4 regions of the Lysinibacillus sp. NPDC047702 genome follow, and region 4 is predicted to be linked to each of the others. Evidence: riboswitches for the same ligand, from Rfam matches in the RefSeq annotation. Region 4 holds a riboswitch; each other region holds the start of a gene.
What was found. Region 4 has a riboswitch for S-adenosylmethionine ahead of ACQKIM_RS08155 (O-acetylhomoserine aminocarboxypropyltransferase/cysteine synthase family protein). Riboswitches for the same ligand answer to the same signal wherever they lie in the genome.
Positions count from the first base shown of each region.

Region 1: another riboswitch for S-adenosylmethionine. It lies ahead of ACQKIM_RS19865 (methionine ABC transporter ATP-binding protein); the one in region 4 lies ahead of ACQKIM_RS08155 (O-acetylhomoserine aminocarboxypropyltransferase/cysteine synthase family protein).
Region 2: another riboswitch for S-adenosylmethionine. It lies ahead of ACQKIM_RS27120 (MetQ/NlpA family ABC transporter substrate-binding protein); the one in region 4 lies ahead of ACQKIM_RS08155 (O-acetylhomoserine aminocarboxypropyltransferase/cysteine synthase family protein).
Region 3: another riboswitch for S-adenosylmethionine. It lies ahead of metA (homoserine O-acetyltransferase MetA); the one in region 4 lies ahead of ACQKIM_RS08155 (O-acetylhomoserine aminocarboxypropyltransferase/cysteine synthase family protein).

Region 1 is NZ_JBNNMG010000049.1:28,774-30,948, forward strand. It holds gene ACQKIM_RS19865 (methionine ABC transporter ATP-binding protein) at 1-998, opposite strand, end outside; SAM riboswitch class I at 1,082-1,185, opposite strand; gene ACQKIM_RS19870 (thioredoxin family protein) at 1,242-1,553, opposite strand; gene ACQKIM_RS19875 (hypothetical protein) at 1,568-1,909, opposite strand; gene gcvH (glycine cleavage system protein GcvH) at 2,074-2,175, opposite strand, start outside.
Region 2 is NZ_JBNNMG010000105.1:248-2,422, forward strand. It holds gene ACQKIM_RS27115 (PPC domain-containing DNA-binding protein) at 191-694, opposite strand; SAM riboswitch class I at 930-1,034, shown strand; gene ACQKIM_RS27120 (MetQ/NlpA family ABC transporter substrate-binding protein) at 1,124-1,957, shown strand.
Region 3 is NZ_JBNNMG010000024.1:30,828-33,002, reverse strand. It holds gene ACQKIM_RS13235 (bifunctional cytochrome P450/NADPH--P450 reductase) at 1-180, opposite strand, end outside; gene metA (homoserine O-acetyltransferase MetA) at 386-1,321, opposite strand; SAM riboswitch class I at 1,445-1,555, opposite strand; gene ACQKIM_RS13225 (nucleotide excision repair endonuclease) at 1,749-2,120, shown strand; gene ACQKIM_RS13220 (TrmB family transcriptional regulator) at 2,165-2,175, opposite strand, start outside.
Region 4 is NZ_JBNNMG010000011.1:22,200-24,374, reverse strand. It holds gene ACQKIM_RS08155 (O-acetylhomoserine aminocarboxypropyltransferase/cysteine synthase family protein) at 1-966, opposite strand, end outside; SAM riboswitch class I at 1,083-1,196, opposite strand; gene ACQKIM_RS08150 (glycerol-3-phosphate acyltransferase) at 1,353-1,985, shown strand.

The DNA of each region.
Region 1 (2,175 bases), on a different contig from region 4:
ACTTCGACTGTATTTAAGTAACCTAATGCATCAGCAACATTTGCCTCTGTACCATCAATTTGCACAATAAGTGTACCGTAAGCACCGTTTTTCGTTTGAGAGATATTACCATGCACAATACTGACTTCTACATCAAAGTGCTTGACGAGGTGTGAAATAACAGGTTGCTCTGTTTTTTCGCCGACAAAAATTAGCTTAACAAGTTGTCCAGTTGGATAATTTGCTTTTATTTGTGCAACCGTCTCCTGCGTTTCCTTTGTATCTGTAATTTGAGACACAAATTTTTTCGTAATAGTGGCTTGTGGTGCTTGAAATACTTGTAAAACCTCACCACGTTCTACTATTTCTCCTGCCTCCATTACTGCTACACGATGACAGATTTTACGAATAACGTGCATTTCATGTGTAATTAACACAATTGTTAATCCTAAACGCTCGTTAATATCAACAAGTAAATCCAAGATTGCATCCGTAGTCTCTGGATCAAGTGCTGAGGTTGCCTCATCACATAATAAAACCTCTGGATTATTGGCTAGCGCTCTAGCAATACCGACACGTTGCTTTTGACCACCCGATAGCTGTGATGGATACGCCTGATCACGTCCATCTAAACCAACAAGGGTAATCAATTCTTTCACACGTGCATCACGCTGTGCCTTTGAAACACCTGCGATTTCTAGTGGAAAAGCGATATTTTCAGCAACGGTTCTAGACCATAGTAGATTAAAATGCTGGAAAATCATACTTACCTTTTGTCTAGCATCTCTGAGCTTTTGCCCCTTTATAGATGAAAACTCTTGATTGTTAACCTTCACCGTACCAGATGTAGGCTTTTCTAAGCCGTTCAATAAACGAATCATCGTACTTTTACCAGCGCCACTATAGCCGATAATGCCAAATATTTCACCTTTATTAATGGAAAGGTTTACGTCTTTGACTGCTGTTAATTCGCCATTTGCGGTTTTGTATTTCTTCGTAATATTTTGAAGCTGGATCATAGCGAATACTCCTTTTCTCATATAGAAAACCCCTTCACTCACAGACAAGTAGAAGGGGTCACGTATTTATACGCTCAACCGTTCTCTCATCTTTCAAAGATAAATCTTTGGGTGATTTGGCACCTTTTCACTTTGTGATGGTTGCCGGGCTTCATAGGGCACTTCCCTCCGCCACTCTTCATAAGAGTTCGATATATTTAATGTTTTAGTAATCTATTTGTTACTTTACCATGCTAGCAAACTTCAGTCAATTGATTTTTTTAACAATTCGTATAAAAATGGTACGGATTGAAAAGCATAGATTTTTTCTGTCACTTTTCCGCCATCACAGACGAGTAGACAAGGTACACTCTCGATTTCGTGATCTAAAGCAATCTCCTCAACAAAATTTAGGTTTGCTTTGCCGATTTGAAGCTTAGGCAGTAATTGCTCAACAATCATCATCATTTTCGATGCTACAGCACATGTACCACACAAAGGTGTATATAAATAAAAGGCAGCTCTTTCCCCCGACTGGATAGCCGCGACCCACTGCTCTTTTGACCATTCTTCCATTTTTTCACGCAACCTTACAAAATAAATTGATTATGGATTGAGAAATGTGCTCGTAGCAATATCATTGCTAATATCTTTCTTGGAGTTGTCTCGACTTCTTTATACGTTGGCATTGTACGTAAATGCTCTGCCTCTGGATAATGTCTGTCCATTAATGCCCGCAGCTTATCTCCTGATGGATCTGCATCAAAAAATGTATAAAGCTCACAGCCTTCATATGGATCAAGCAACACTTCTAATTGATGCACACCAATTGTACCATTCGTACAAAGTATTGTGACATCTTCACTTAAAATAGGTTCAATTTGAAGCTTATCCGAACGGCCTTCAACAATTAAGCATTTTCCCTCGAACATCACGCCACCCCCATTAGACATATCCCTTTTCCTTATAATCATTATATCAATTAAGCACTAACGATGGTAATGTTAGACACCCATTGAGAAGCAAACTATCTTACCAGCCATGAAGATAATAAAAAACGTCGGTAAATGCCGACGTTTTTCTATTAGGGCTTGTCTTATTCAGCGATCATTTCTTCGTATTGCTCTGCTGTCATAAGCTTTTCAACTTCTGATGCATCAGCAGGCTCAACAACGATCATCCAAGCTTTTTCATATGG
Region 2 (2,175 bases), on a different contig from region 4:
CACGGAATCGAAAAGGAGTTAATAAAGGATGTTAGCCTAAAATCATCGCATCCATGCGATAACGGCTAACTGATCTGCATCACGCAGGCCTAAGCACAAAGCCGATTCCGGACGCAATTATGCCGAGGCATAATTGATATAAACAAATTCCAAAAAAACTGTTCTACAGCAATGCCATAGAACAGTTTTTTCATTTCTCGATCTTTCTTGGACTTCGTAAGTCTTTTTCTAAAGGATAAAATTGAACATGTCCTGTTTCATCATCAAATTGGCGAATATGCTGAATGCCCTGTACCTCAGCTAAAACGATATCGGCTGTAATTACAATATTTCCACCCTTTATCAAATGCCCTCCCGATACTTGACCCCATTGATCACTCATTGATCCATGAAGATGCGTCTCATATTCTCCATCACGTTTACACACAACACCAGCACCTTGAATAAATTCAAGGGGTCCCTCTTTTTTAACTACTTCACTGAAACCGACATTAATTTTAGAGGTCTCATCTGGTACTAAATATACAAAACTACTTTTTTGAAAACTGCCAATACAGCTAACAATGGTAGCCGACTCAATATCGTTCTCTTGACAGATTGCCTCTATCCCCTCAATAATATCAGTCCCCATTAAAATACGAGCACTAATCACTTTTCCAAATGCTCCAACTCCATAATTTACTCTTATAGGCATCCCTACACCCCCTTTTGCTTCAAAATTATTTACGCCCAACGTCCAGCTAGCTCTAAAAGCTTCTACTCAAAATCCGTAGGGGGCTCTCACTTGATTCAGCGGATGCAAAAACAAAAAACCATTCATCTCTTCACATATTTGCTAAATCAAAATAAATAAAAAATAAAATAATTATTGACTAATAATAACCTATAATTTATATTAGTTCTATCGGATTTATAAAAATACTATATATCTCTTATCAAGAGTAGCTGAGGGACTGGCCCTATGAAGCTCGGCAACCTCCTTTTTAAAGGAAGGTGCTAAATCCTGCAAACGATTGTCGTTTGATAGATAAGAGAGGACGTTTTTTCATGAGCCTCTCTTAGTTTATAAGAGAGTTTTTTTTATTTTTAAAAACCGATAAAACAAACTTTGGAGGTCATTTTCATGAAGAAACGAAACAAATTTTTAATAGGCTTAGCAGGTCTTACATTAGCAGCGGCATTAGTAGGCTGTGGTACAAAAGAAGATAGTAATGGCGACCAAGGTAAGGCTATTAATGAAAATAAAATCGTAGTAGGTGTCACTTCTGGTCCACATGAACAAATTGCAGAGGTTGCGGCAAAAGTTGCAAAGGAAAAAGGCTTGGAAGTAGAGCTTAAATCCTTCTCTGACTATGTTTTACCTAATACTTCATTAGCTGAAGGCGATCTTGATGCAAACAGCTATCAGCACGAGCCTTTCTTAGATACTTTTAATAAAGATCATGATACAGACTTAGTACCAGTAGGAAAAACTATTCTGAATCCAATGGGTGTTTACTCTGAAAAATATAAATCTTTTGATGAAATACCAGACGGAGCAACATTTGGTTTACCAAACGATCCAACAAACGGTGCCCGTGCACTATTTGTTTTACAAGAAGCTGGCTATATTAAATTAAAAGAAGGTACTGGCCTAACAGCATCTATCCGTGATGTTGAGGAAAACAAGAAAAATTTAAAATTCATAGAGTTAGAGGCTGCACAAATTCCAAAGCAGCTTAGTGAGGTTGATGTAGCTGCTATTAATACAAACTTTGCGCTTGATGCTGGCATTAATCCTAAAGAAGATTCTATCCTTTTAGAATCTACTGACTCTCCTTATGTAAACTATATCGTAGTACGTGCCGAAAATGAGAATGATCCAACGATTAAAAAATTCGTTGAAGCTTATCAATCTGATGAAGTACGCAAATTTATTGAAGATGAATTTAAGGGTTCTGTAATTGCAAGCTGGTAAGTACTAAAAATAGACTTCGACAAAGTGGTTATTTTCCCCATCTTCCACTGATTATTCGTTGAAACAATTGGGCTTATACAGGTTATTAAGATCCCTACTTAGAATTTTTTGTTCTTGAAAAGGGGATTATACAGCACGTTAAGCGGGATAAAATAGAGAATCTGCTAGAATCCTTTGGGAAAGCGAGCAGATTCTTGCTTTTTAGAAAGGAGACATCC
Region 3 (2,175 bases), on a different contig from region 4:
CAATTCATGACCAGATATTACTAAGCTAGTATAACCTGGGATTTCTAATCGATATATCGGCCCATACTCTTCTGCAAGCTTACAAAGTGATAATGTTGGCTGCTCTTTATCGATTAAGGGCAAATGGCCAAGTGGACCAAATGTTTTTGGTTTTGGAACATCTTCTACACTTATCATCATGAATCCCTTCTTTCAGTAAAATAAAAATGATAGTTAAATCTATCATTTGATAAAATAATATACCAAACATTAAGTAGAATTCAACTTTTTAGAAATTATCCAAGGGAAAAATGGCAGTATTTGTGAACAAAGAGTGAAATAGCAAAAGCCCAACCTCTCACTCTAGTAAGTTGAGACATTGGGCTTTTTGCGGATTTAAATTTAACTAAATATGATATTCAATTTCATCAACGAAATCCCATTCATATGGTGTTTCTTGATAAACATAGTAATTCAGCCAGTTTGAGAATAGCAAATGGGTATGGGCACGCCATGTATTAATTGGCTCATGTGCTGGGTCGTCATTCGGGAAATAGTTCACCGGTACAGTAATATCTAACCCTTTTGCGACATCTCGATTATATTCATCTGCTAAAGTTGTTGCATCATACTCAAGATGACCTGTGATCATAATGTTTTTATTATCCTTGGACTGCACAATAAATACACCTGCATCCTCTGAATAGGACAGTAAACGTAAATCAGGATGATTGCGTACTTCATCAATAGAAACAGATGTATAACGAGAATGTGGTGCTGTAAATAAATCACTAAATCCACGCACTAAGTCGACTGTTAAATCTGTAATGACATGCGAATAAACACCTGAGCATTTTGCTGGAAGTTCAACCTTCCCGATTCCATAATGATGATATAAAGCAGCCTGTGCCCCCCAACATATATGTAGGATAGATGTCACGTTTTTCTTAGACCAATCCATAATTTGTGAGATTTCCTGCCAGTAATTCACTTCTTCAAAAGCCATCTTCTCTACAGGTGCTCCTGTAATAATCATTCCGTCAAAGCGGCGATGACGAATTTGTTGGAAAGTCGTGTAAAATAGCTGTAAATGTGATTTACTAACATTTTTTGATTCATGTGTTGCTGTATTTAAAAATGTAATATTGACTTGCAGTGGCGTATTCCCTAGCAAGCGCAGTAATTGCAGCTCTGTTTTCTCTTTTTCAGGCATTAAGTTGAAAATTAATATATTTAATGGACGAATTTGTTGTGTATTCGCACGATCCTCTTCCATCACGAAAATCTTTTCCTCTCGTAAATGTTCTCCAGCTGGTAAGTTTTTTGGAATATTAATTGGCATCTTGCATTCCCCTCTCTTTTATTTCCCTCTTCAAAATCAAGTTTACAATGACACTTTTTATGAAATTAAAAAATCCCCCTTATTCCATGCGAGATAGAATGAGGGGGATTTTCACCACGTTCACTCTTATCTCTCAAAGGAAAAAACCTTTGCTGGAATTAGCACCTTTCTAACATTTGTTAGAGGTTGCTGAAGCGTCATCGGGCCAAATCCCTCAGCTTCTCTTGATAAGATTATTTAATTAAAATGAATTGTAACATGAACTATTAAGAATATCAATAAAACATAGAATATTTTGTCATTACTATGCATGTTTAGCTAAATTTTGATGAACACTAATCATCATAACAACATATGAAATTTTATGGTAAACATGCTGTGATTATGTTAACATATACCTTTAGTAACAGAGAGGAACGTGAATAGCTTGATTAAAATTGAATTTCCTAAACCAGATTTAGTGATTCGCCAGCGTGAGCAAGATTTAAAGCCTGGTGATGTACCAATTACACCATACCATGGTTTTATTGACTTCCATAAAATCACACGAGACAAAGGTGGCATCTTCTTATTTTACAATGAGAAAAATGAGCTTTTATTTGTCGGTAAAGCGCGTAAAATTCGTCAACGTATAAAAAAACATTTTGAAGACAATGTATCACCTATGAAAAATCATCGTCAAGAAATTTTCAAAATTGAAGTTTATGAAATAGAAGATCCAATGGAACGTGAAATTTACGAAACGTATGCCATTAATGTTTTCCGCTCTAGATATAATGTTGATAAAGTATTTTATTAAAAAAGAATCTGCTTGCCTCTAAAGGCAAGCAGATTCTTTATTTTTTACTCTACAA
Region 4 (2,175 bases):
ATCTTCTAAGCCGTTATAATTTACATATTCCACAGATGGGTGGTTTCGTAAATATTCGGCTACTGCTAAAGCATTTTCATTATGTTTAGGGATACGCAAATGAAGCGTTTCTAAACCTTGTAATAAATTAAATGCCGCATCAGCACTTAATGTTGGCCCAAAGTCACGTAGTAATTGTACACGCAGCTTTGTAGCAAATGCAGCTGCTGCTGTGTCTATACCATATCGGATGCCATGATAGGAAGCATCTGGCTCAGTAAATCCTGGGAAACGACCACGAGTCCAATCAAATTTCCCTGCATCAACTACAACGCCACCTAAAGTTGTTCCATGTCCACCAATCCATTTTGTTGCGGAGTGAACAACAATATCGGCACCAAAATCAATTGGTGTAGAGCCATATGGTGAAGCAAACGTACTATCGATAATTAATGGTAAGCTGTTTTCATGTGCAATATTAGCCACCGCCTCAATATCTAGTACTTTTAAGCTTGGGTTACCATAAATTTCAGCGAATACTGCTTTTGTTTTATCAGTGATTGCTGCCTTGAAGTTTTCAGGATTTGTTTCATCTACAAAAATCGTTTTAATACCATAGTTTGGTAGTGTGTTAGCAAATAAATTATAAGTACCACCGTATAAAGAGCTAGCTGCAACAATTTCATCCCCTGCACCTGCAAGATTTAAAATTGAAAATGCTATCGCAGCTGCACCAGATGATAGTGCTACTGCTGCTGTACCGCCTTCTAATAAAGCGACGCGTTTTTCAAAAACATCTACAGTTGGGTTCGTAATACGTGTGTAAATATTGCCAGCTTCCTCTAGGGCAAAAAGACGTTGCGCATGAGCAGTGTCTTTAAAAACGAAAGCCGTAGAGCGATATACGGGTACGGTGCGAGATCCTGTTACCGGGTCAGGCTCTTGGCCCCCATGTAACAGCAATGTTTCTGGTTTAAAATTTGTCATTGTATACCTCCAAGTGGTTATTTTTTTACGATGGTACCGGAGATGAGGAGGATTTTTCAGTAGAAAACAAAAACCCCCTTCAGCTAAGAAGAGGGTTGCAGTTGCAAGTTTTCCTCCCCTTATCTGCCAGATCCAAGTAAGAATCTGTAGGAATTAGCACCTTAGCAAGTTCATTTCTTGCTGGTTGCCGGGCATCATAGGGCCTATCCCTCCGCCGCTCTTGATAAGAGTATTGCGATTCAATTTCCATCGTTGTTACACAGTATAATCATAGACTTTTTTTCTGTCAACACTAAAATTTTATTTTTTCCGAAACTTCAGTCTGCTTCTTTACGTAATATGAACGCATACACTATTTTAATATTTATTTAGAAAGGAGGATTTTCATGATAACAACCATCATTCTATTTATTGTTGTTGGTTATTTCATCGGCTGTCTTCATGGCTCTAAAGTGGCACAGTTTTTATCCGGTGTAGATTTAAAAAAGACTGGTCATGGGAATGCAGGTGCATCCAATGCAACCCTTTCCCTAGGATGGAAATACGGGGTATTAGTAGCACTTATCGATATTGGTAAAGGTGTGTTAGCGATTATTGGCGCACATATCTATCTAGCAGATGCAACACATTACACAGAGGTGCAAGTTTGGCTCTTCACCTATCTCATAGCAGCAGGTGTCATTCTGGGTCATAATTTCCCATTCCATATGGGCTTTAATGGCGGTAAAGGTACAGCTTCCATAATAGGAATATTGCTTGCTGTTGATTGGAAAATTGGTTTATTTGCACTTATTCTATTTGTCATTTTATCTTTTGCGACAAACTATTTAATCGTTGGTGTTTTAGAGTTCTATCTTGTTTTTTGTACAGCAACTTATTTATGGATTCCGGGAATAGGTCCAACGATTATAGCTTTGCTACTTTTTGGCATAGCTATCATATTGCATATCGAAAATATTAAACGATTAGTCAAAGGAACAGAGCCTAAGGTAACTTCGGCTTTTAAGAAAAAGAAATAATATTTTTTTGGATGTTTTTGTCTTTTCTATGACCATATATTTTCTCTTTATCTACTATTAATGCTGTAAAAAGGGAGTATTTCACTTACTTATTTTTTCTCCAATAAATAGATAAATTATTTTCTTAATAAAACATTTTACTGACCGATGTTATAGACAATAATCGTCATGTTTATCGTAGAAAGGATGA